DNA from 4 places in the Aminobacter sp. BA135 genome. Region 2 is predicted to be linked to each of the others. Evidence: riboswitches for the same ligand, from Rfam matches in the RefSeq annotation. Region 2 holds a riboswitch; each other region holds the start of a gene.

Region 1 (2,196 bases), on a different replicon from region 2:
GCACAGGGTTAAGCAATTGATGGGGCGGGCATGAGCGGACGAAAGATGGCGCTGACCGAAGAGCTGGTGGCGCGTTGCCATCGCGAGGTCGCCGACACGGGCCCCGACCCCGATGCGATGCATCTCGACGACGCCGACTATGAGGTGATGATCGACGAGACGCTTGCCGCGCGCCCTGGCAATGGTCCGTTGTGGCTGTTTGCCTATGGATCGCTGATCTGGAAACCCGAGGTGGAGCACACCGACGAAAGGGTGGCGCTGGCACGCGGCTGGCACCGTTCGTTCTGCATCAACATGACCCGCTGGCGCGCCACAAAGGCTGAGCCTGGACTGATGATGGGCATGGATCGTGGCGGCCAGTGCAAGGGCGTGGCGCTCAGGCTGACGGACGGCGACCGCCGCGAGCAGCTGGACAAGCTGTTTCGCCGCGAGATGACGCTGAAACCCTCCACCTACAAGCCGCGCTGGCTGAATCTCGCCACCGATGAAGGTCCGTTGACCGCGCTCGCCTTCGTCATCAACCGCAAAGGCCACGCCTATGCCGGCGCGCTGGGCGAGGACGCGGTGGCGGAGCGACTGGCGACGACATGCGGCCATTGGGGTTCGGCTGCGGACTACCTCTATAATGTGGTCAGCAACCTCGAGCAGCGGGCGATCCACGACCGGCATCTGTGGCGGCTCCAGCATCTGGTGGCCGAGCGAATCGTGGCCCGCGGATGATCGCCGGAACGCCGCTTTCGAGCGCGGCGGCGTCGGAATTTGGTTTGCCGCCCAAGCCATTTGTTTCTATAGTTGCGGCGTCGTCGGTTCCGTAACGGAATCAAGAGGGAATGCGGTAAGGGCCATTTGAAGGTCCGAAGCCGTGGCTGCCCCCGCAACTGTATGCGGTTAGCTCTCCCCAAATGCCACTGAAGCTTGCTTCGGGAAGGCGGGGAAGGGTGCCGATCCGCAAGCCAGGAGACCTGCCGGCGACAGGCACTTATCTCTGTGCCCTCGGGTGGAGGGCGAAAGGACTTACGATGAACACTGTTTCTGCTCTCGGCACCGACGTCTCTTCGCAGTCGCGTAGCATGCAGCTGGCGCTTGCCGCGCTGCTCGGCCTTTTCGTTGTTGGCTTCCTCGGGTTCTCGCATATGGACGTGGTGCACAACGCTGCCCACGACTATCGCCACTCGATGGCTTTCCCCTGCCACTAACCAAGGCGATCCAACAATGTCCATCTTCAGAAACGTCGTGTTCATCGCGGCGATCAGCGGGCTATTGGCCGGCGTGGTCCTTGCTGCACTCCAGACCTATGCAACCGTCCCGCTGATCCTCAAGGCGGAGACCTATGAGAACGCCGGCGGCGGCCATGAGCACGCCGCGGCACCAGTTGCCGGCACTGAGGCGAACGCCCCTGCGGCCGGCGCCGAAACCACGGCGGCACAGACTGCGGCGCCAGCCGAGGAAGAAGCATGGGCTCCGGCCGACGGCGCTGAACGTTTTGCCTATTCGGCGCTCGCCAATATTGTCAGCGGCATCGCTTTCGGCCTGATCCTGGTCGCCGTTTCCGAGTTTGCCGGTGGCATCGCCAACTGGCGCCAGGGCGTGTTCTGGGGCTTTGCCGGCTTTGCCGTGTTTACCCTGGCTCCCGGTCTTGGCCTGCCGCCAGAGCTGCCGGCGATGCCGGCCGCCGATCTTGGCGCACGCCAGATCTGGTGGACGCTGACCGTCGTCGCCACCGCAGCGGGTCTCGCGCTGATCGCCTTCAAGCAGTCGCTGCCGCTGGCGATACTCGGCGTCGCGCTGATCGTTGCGCCGCACATCGTCGGTGCACCGCAACCGGAAAGCCACGAGTCGCCGATTCCGGCAGACCTGCACCACAGCTTCGTCGTCGCCGTCACAATCACCAATCTGGTGTTCTGGGTCGTTCTGGGTGCGGTGGCGGGCTATGTGCGCAACCGCTTCATGAGCGAACCGGCGCCGTCGCTGAACGGCCGCCTTGCCTGAGAAGCTGACCTTCCTGCTCGGCGGCGCGCGCTCCGGCAAGAGCGCGCATGCCGAGCGGCTCATCACCCATTTTTCTGCGCCGTGGACCTATGTTGCCACGGCGCAGGCTTATGACGACGAGATGCGTGAGCGCATTTCGATCCATCTGGGACGCCGCGGCGAGGGCTGGCGGACGCTCGACGCGCCGCTGGATCTGGTCGGCGCGCT
Region 2 (2,196 bases):
TCATGCTGACCGGTCATCATTCCGCCGGCGGGCACCTCGTGTCGCGCATGGTCGCGGCTGCTTCGCCGCTTGCGCCCGAGGTGCAGTCTCGTATCCGTCATGTCGTTTCGCTCTCGGGAGTTCATGATCTCAGGCCGCTGATCAACACCGGCATGAACAAGACGCTCCACATCGACGAGACCGAGGCGCTGGCTGAAAGCCGGCGCTGCTGCGGCCGGTGGACAACGTCCGCATCACCTGCTGGGTCGGCGGTGGCGAGCGCGCCGAGTTCCTGCGCCAGAACGCATTGCTTTCCAATATCTGGACCGGGCTTGGCGCCACCACCGCTACAGTGGTCGAGCCCGACCGGCATCACTTCAGCGTCATCGACGGGCTTGCCGACAAGGATCATGCGCTGACAAGGACCTTGCTCGGCTGAACATGCGCGGATGATACCGACGCGGCGAAGATGATGTCGATGGCCGTAGCGCGCACGTCGTCGGCAGTTTCCGCGACCCCGTTGGCAATGTGCTGGTGGCTCTGTCCACGAGGGGCAGTGCCGTCCAATTGGCGGTCCCATGCAGGGCTTGCCGCGTCCGGGGCGATTGCACAAGTTGCCCTGTTTGTCCGTGTCCAATGATCCTATCTAGTTGAAAATCAATATATTTTATGGCCGATCGCATGATTGCGATTGACAAGCCTCGGCATCCCTGAGTAGCGTCCGCCTCGGAATCGGTTCCGCCGAGAGGCGGATGAAAAGGGAACACGGTGAGGCCGAAGGCCAAATCCGCGACTGCCCCCGCAACTGTAACCGTTGAGCCTCTTCCATCATGCCACTGAACGCATTCGCGCGTTCGGGAAGGCGGAAAAAGGCTGTGACACGGAAGTCAGGAGACCTGCCCGTTCCAGTCACCCATGCTTGTCCACGGGGTGTGGTCAGGCGCGGTCGCTCGTGGCGGTGACATCGAAAGTGTTGCCGCATGCGGAAGGCCGTCGGGTCAATCTTGTCCCAAAGTCTGCCTGCCGACCTGTCTTGCCTGCGGTTTGGAAACCGGGTGCGATCCTTGTCGCGCCCCCCAAACCATTTGAGGGCAGAAATGCAGAGACTTATCCTGGGCATCGGCGCGATCATGCTGGCCATCCCGACACCATCCAGCGCGCAGCAGGCGCCCGCTGCAGGCGGCGTGACCGTGCTGCCGCGTCTGGTCGTTACGCCGCTGCGTCGCGAAACCGCGCTTGTTCGCCCGACGTCGTCGATCACCCTGATCGACGAGGAAGAATTGCGAAAGTCCGCGGCAGCTGACCTGCCGTCGTTGCTGAAGCGCTACGCCGGCGTTTCAATCATCGGCTATGGCGGCCAGGGGGCGTCGTCCAGTGTCTATCTGCGCGGCATGTCGGCCGGCCAGACGCTGGTGCTGGTCAATGGCGTCCGCAGTTCGTCGGCGACCAGCGGTACGAGCTCGATCTTCAACATTCCGCTGTCGTCGATCGAGCGTATCGAGATCGCCAAGGGACCGCACTCAGCGCAGTATGGCGCCGATGCCATCGGCGGTGTCGTCAACATCATCACCAAACAGGGCGGCCAGTGTGCCGACGGCCGTAACGCCTGCGGCAGCATCACCTCGGGCGTCACGCATCCCTGGGGTGGCTATCTCTCAGGCGATCTGCGCGGACGCACCGAGGACGGCATCGATTACTCCGTCGGTGGCTCCATCCTCGGCACGCGCGGCTACGACTTCACCACGCCGCTGGCCTGGGGACATGAGCCTGACGACGATGGCTTCCTGCAGGGCTCGCTCAACGTCGCAGCCGCCAAGGAGTATGGCTGGGGCCGGCTATATGCCGATGGCCTGTTTGCCCGGGGCCGCAGCCAGTACGATGCCTCCGCGCCTTCCGCCAATGAAGTCGACACCGACACCTTCGCCGGCAGGATCGGCGCACGGGTGAAGCATTCCGACAGCTGGAGCTCGACCGTCGAACTTTCCGGCAACCTCGACTATTCGACCAATGTCCGTGACGGCGTCGTGGGCAGCAGCGAATTCGACACTAGGCGCTACGGCATCTTCGCGTCGACGGAAAAGTCCTTTGAAACAGGTGAAGTCAGGCATGTCCTGGTCGGCGGTGCCGAGGCCTATCGCGAGGTGGTGGCTTCGACTGTCGATTTCGGTGTCGGCTCGCGCGACCTCGCGGCGGTGTTCGGCCAGTACTCGCTCGACT
Region 3 (2,196 bases), on a different replicon from region 2:
GCATCGAGATGGAGCTGAATGGCGGCGAATGCCATTTCGCGCGGCTGCGCTATCGCAAGCTGGGTAAATCAGGCGGCCGGCTGACTTTGCGGTTTCGCGGTACCATTCGGCCGGACCAGGCGGATGGCGCGTTGGTGCTGTCGGCGCGGCCGTCGCGACAATTCCGCGCGTGGGAGCACGAGCAGACGGTCGCCACCTATGGTGCGGTGCCGTTCCAGATCGTCTCGGTGACCGTTTCGCCGGTTCGCTGAGCCGGAGAACAGTTTGCGCTGCTTGCAGTTCCGCGCAACCTGGTCTCCAGCATCGTCGCGGCTCAGGCAAATGCCGCCCTGTATAGTCCCGGATGGCAACTTGACTTTACCTTGGCCGTCGATAGGTTGGCGCCGTCATGGTCTTCCGCCGCGAGGTGGAAGCTAAGAGGGAATCCGGTGCGAAACCGGAGCTGTCCCGCAACTGTAAGCGGTGAGCCTATTGCCCCTGTGTCACTGGCATTCGTGCCGGGAAGACGGGCGACAAGGCTAGGACCCGCGAGCCAGGAGACCTGCCTGACAGAGTGAGATTCCGTGGTCGGGGTGTGCCACAGGAATGCCGGTTCCCGTCCGGAGGCCCGTTTGCGGCTTTCGCCAGGTCTGCATTTCCGCATCCCCGCCAGGGCAGGCAGAGGTTGGCGCGGCGATGTCGGGAAGAACGGTTTCCCAAGAATATCGAAAGCTTGGGCAGACGCATTCGTCGCCTGCTGCCGTGGCATCGCGCCTCGACCTATCGTCCCGGACGCCTTCCGGGCATGGCAACGCCAGGCGTTGCGCACCCCTTTCAAGCAAGGAGAGATCATGAACATCAGACAGTGGACATTGTGGCTCGGACTAGCCATGGCATCGTCCATCGGACTCGCTCCGGCCGCTGCCGAAAGCTTCACCGACGATGCCGGTCGCAAGGTCGAGCTGGAATTGCCGATCAAGCGCGCGGTGATCTTCAACCGCTACGCGGTCGAGTTCGCCCGTGCCATTGGCGCCATCGACAAGGTCGTTGGCGTCGATGCCAGCACGATGCGGGATCCGACCTACTGGCCGCAGTTCAAGGAAGCCGACATTGTCGGCCAAGGCCAGACGCAGCCCAATTACGAGGCGATCGTGGCGCTCAAGCCCGACGTGGTGATGATCCCGCGCAACGGCGTCTACGAGGAGGCCGCGAGTAAGCTCGAGGCCTTCGACATTCCGGTGCTTGTCGTTACCGCCTGGGACACGCTGCAGCATGTCGAGAACGTGACATTGTTCGGAAAGCTGTTCGACGAGAAGGAAAAGGCCGACGCGCTGAACGCCTACTACACCAGGTACATGGACCTGCTGGCCGAGCGGCTGAAGGGCGTCGAGCGCAAGAAGGTTTATCTCGAAGAAGTGCGCGACCTGGTGACCGTCACGCCTGGCTCTGGCTGGCATGACATGATCGAGGCCGGCGGCGGCATCAATGTCTTCGGCGACATCGACATCAAGAAGGAGCCGTCGTCGCGCGGCAACGAAAACAGCTTCACTGTCGATCCCGAGGAGATCATCGCCCGCAAGCCGGACTTGGTGATCAAGCTGCAGCCCGGTTCCTACCAGACCATTCCCGAGGCCAAGTTCGCCGAGAGCTGGAAGGCGATCGTCGCCCGCGAAGAAATATCGGGCACGCCGGCAGGGCAGGCAGGCAATGTGCGTCTGATCAACTACTACCTCGCCGGCGGCTCGTCCAAGGTCACCGGCGCGCTGCAGGTCGCCAAGTGGCTCTATCCCGACCGCTTCACCGACGTCGATCCCGAAGCGGCGATGAAGGAATGGATCGAGATCTATCAGGGCCTGCCGTTCCAGGGCGCCATGACCTATCAGGGCACTGCCTCCAACTGACGGACCGCACGCCGCGGCCCGAGAGGCTGCGGCGTGATTTTCCCAATCCGGAGCCTTCGACCATGGACATCGCGAGCAGCGCCGATTTCGCGCGAAGCCGATCCGACGGCATTTCCAGCCGCTACCGCCGAACCGGCCATCGCAAGGCGGCTGTCATCCTGTGTTCGCTGCTCGTGCTGCTGCTGGTCGCCGGCGGCGTTGCCATCGTCGGCATCGCCGAGACGGGGCTGATGACGCTGCTCATGGTCATCCTGCAAAAGGTCTCGTTCGGTCATTTTGTCGCCGAGGTCGATCCGCAGCAGGCGCGGGTGCTCGT
Region 4 (2,196 bases), on a different replicon from region 2:
ATGACAATGGACGCATTCCATGTTGCCATATCCCCGCGGCGAAGGCGGTGACAGAGATCTTTGCGCCGCGATGTAAGTCTCGCGCCGACGCACCAACTCTTCGCGGACATCACGCCGCGAATAGGATACTTGAATTGCCATGACTGCCACCGCCCACTGAACTGATCTAGCCCTGCGCAATAGTCGCTGATGTTTCCCTTGGGTCAATTAGATCGATGGATTGACGTGGATCGCAACAGGCTGCGTCAGCCCATCAGACCTGTGCCCGACGACCCCAGGTGCCGCTGCCGCTGCTGAGCGTTTCAGCCTTGGCTTCCAGCCAGTTGCGGATATCGGCGGGAACATCCGTCGATCCGTTGAGTGGCGGATTGCGCGCCGTGCCTGGTAAAGACGTCGTGATAGTGGACGATCGACAACGGCAAGCGTTGCTGTTCGGCCGACACGATCCCCCTTGTTTTCAATAGGCCTTCACCGCAGCACCTGCTTGCGGCCGGTGGGGTGGTAGGCAAAGTCGTCGACCACCGCGCCGCCGAGCAGATGTTCGGTGACTATGCGGTCGACGGCGGCCTCGGTGACCCCGCCGTAATAGGTGCCTTCGGGAAAGACCTGCAGCACCGGTGCCAGGTTACAGGGGCCAAGGCAGGTCGATTTGGCGCTCATCATGCCGTCGCCGGTCACGCGCAGCTTCTGGCGGTCCTGCTGGTTGCGCAGGTGGCCCCAGATCAGGTCCGCGCCGGCGGCATTGCACGGGCCGCCCTGGCAGACCAGCACGCGGCGTTTCTGCGCCGGCACGAGCGAACCCTCCGGCGCCAGCCTGTCGAGCGGCGGGATGGGCGGCGTCGCGTCGGCACCGGTGACGAGGTCGGCCATCATTGCAGCCAGCAGCGGGCTTTCGGCGAGGCCCCGCGCGATGCGCACCGTCGGCCAAGGTGCCGCGTCCTCGGCCTGCCAGCGGCGCAGCGACTTGGTGAGCCAGGCATTGAAGCTGGGCTCGATCGGCAGCATCAGCGGCAGGATGAGGATATCGGAGAAATCCTGCTGGCGAAGTGCCGCAAGCGCCTCGCGCAGCGACGGCGTGCCTTGTTCGGTGAAGCCGAAGCTGGTGTGATCGACGCCGGGCAACGCCGCGGCGAGATCACAGAGCTGCTGCATCTGCCTGTAGGGCGCGGCAGCAAAGGCCGACCTGGCGACGAGCACGATGGCACGTCTGGCCTGGGACTGCGCGGTCTCAACTTCGGTATTGTGCAAACGATCGATCCCTGGCCTGACTGCGGTCGGGATTGTCGCAACGCATGTTGGTGGAAGGCGATGGCCGATAGCGCCGCCTGCACGAACCTGCGCTCCGGTGGTACACCCCGCCCACGGAACATCACTCGGTCAGGCAGGTCTCCTGGCTCGCGGGTCTCGGCTCATTGCCTGCCTTCCCGGCCGTCGGCCAGTGACACAATCGGCAATGCGGCTCACCGCTTACAGTTGCGGGGCAGCTTCGGTTTCGCACCGAATTCCCTCTTAGCTTCCGCCCGAAAGCAGAAGAACCATAACCGCGCGGCAAGCTATATGCGGGCAGACGCAAGTCAAGGGTTGTCGATGGACAAGTACCTAGGCCAGCAATGCGCTGCCTTGCGATCGCCTGGTGTTGCTGCACATAGTCCGGCGATGGACGAAGATTGCCAAGCAGCCCTCCCGATCATGACCGTGCGCCATCGGGGCGCACCGGTAGAGACCGGAGATGGACATGCACCACAAGCGGAATAAGCCCAGGAATGCCAGGGCCGGCTGCCTTTTGTGCAAACCGCACAAGGCGAACGGCGCCTGCCCGAGGCATATAGACATGAAAATCGGCAACCGGCGTCGATATGAAGCGGGAAGCTCGCAGTTGCGATGTGAAGGCGTCCGCGGCTGATAAGCTTGTCTGCGCGACATCGGATGTGCGTGCGAGGGGACGCGCCCGCCCATTGATTGGGGGGGCAGGGCGGGCGCTAAGCTCGGGTGGTCCAAGGTGGGGTAAGGACGAGGTGAGCCTGTAGGTCGTTTAGAGGTTCCTAACGTAAGGTCAACCAACGCCAGCGAGCGGACGGCGCGGTCGTTCAACTTCTCGTGTAGAGCGGCTGGATCGCAAGCGGCGTCGAGCCCATCCAGGGCAATCTGAGCGGCCGTCCACCGGTGCGTTGCCAGGACACCGGCGAGTGTCGTGAG

What was found. A riboswitch is a leader RNA that binds a small molecule or an ion and turns the genes downstream of it on or off. The one in region 2 is predicted to bind cobalamin.
Region 1: linked by a shared signal. The riboswitch ahead of SLT36_RS13630 (CbtB domain-containing protein) and the one ahead of SLT36_RS30575 (TonB-dependent receptor domain-containing protein) in region 2 are both predicted to bind cobalamin.
Region 3: linked by a shared signal. The riboswitch ahead of SLT36_RS08610 (ABC transporter substrate-binding protein) and the one ahead of SLT36_RS30575 (TonB-dependent receptor domain-containing protein) in region 2 are both predicted to bind cobalamin.
Region 4: linked by a shared signal. The riboswitch ahead of SLT36_RS27165 ((2Fe-2S) ferredoxin domain-containing protein) and the one ahead of SLT36_RS30575 (TonB-dependent receptor domain-containing protein) in region 2 are both predicted to bind cobalamin.

What each region holds. Positions count from the first base shown of each region.
Region 1 is NZ_CP139572.1:2,808,175-2,810,370, forward strand. Features, by position in the region: gene SLT36_RS13625 (gamma-glutamylcyclotransferase) at 31-720, shown strand; cobalamin riboswitch at 788-984, shown strand; gene SLT36_RS13630 (CbtB domain-containing protein) at 1,020-1,196, shown strand; gene SLT36_RS13635 (CbtA family protein) at 1,213-1,989, shown strand; gene cobU (bifunctional adenosylcobinamide kinase/adenosylcobinamide-phosphate guanylyltransferase) at 1,982-2,196, shown strand, end outside.
Region 2 is NZ_CP139573.1:563,142-565,337, reverse strand. Features, by position in the region: gene SLT36_RS30580 (alpha/beta hydrolase) at 1-398, shown strand, start outside; cobalamin riboswitch at 696-897, shown strand; gene SLT36_RS30575 (TonB-dependent receptor domain-containing protein) at 1,077-2,196, shown strand, end outside.
Region 3 is NZ_CP139572.1:1,750,709-1,752,904, forward strand. Features, by position in the region: gene SLT36_RS08605 (nucleotidyltransferase family protein) at 1-251, shown strand, start outside; cobalamin riboswitch at 373-562, shown strand; gene SLT36_RS08610 (ABC transporter substrate-binding protein) at 831-1,880, shown strand; gene SLT36_RS08615 (FecCD family ABC transporter permease) at 1,943-2,196, shown strand, end outside.
Region 4 is NZ_CP139572.1:5,607,590-5,609,785, reverse strand. Features, by position in the region: gene SLT36_RS27165 ((2Fe-2S) ferredoxin domain-containing protein) at 469-1,248, opposite strand; cobalamin riboswitch at 1,364-1,556, opposite strand.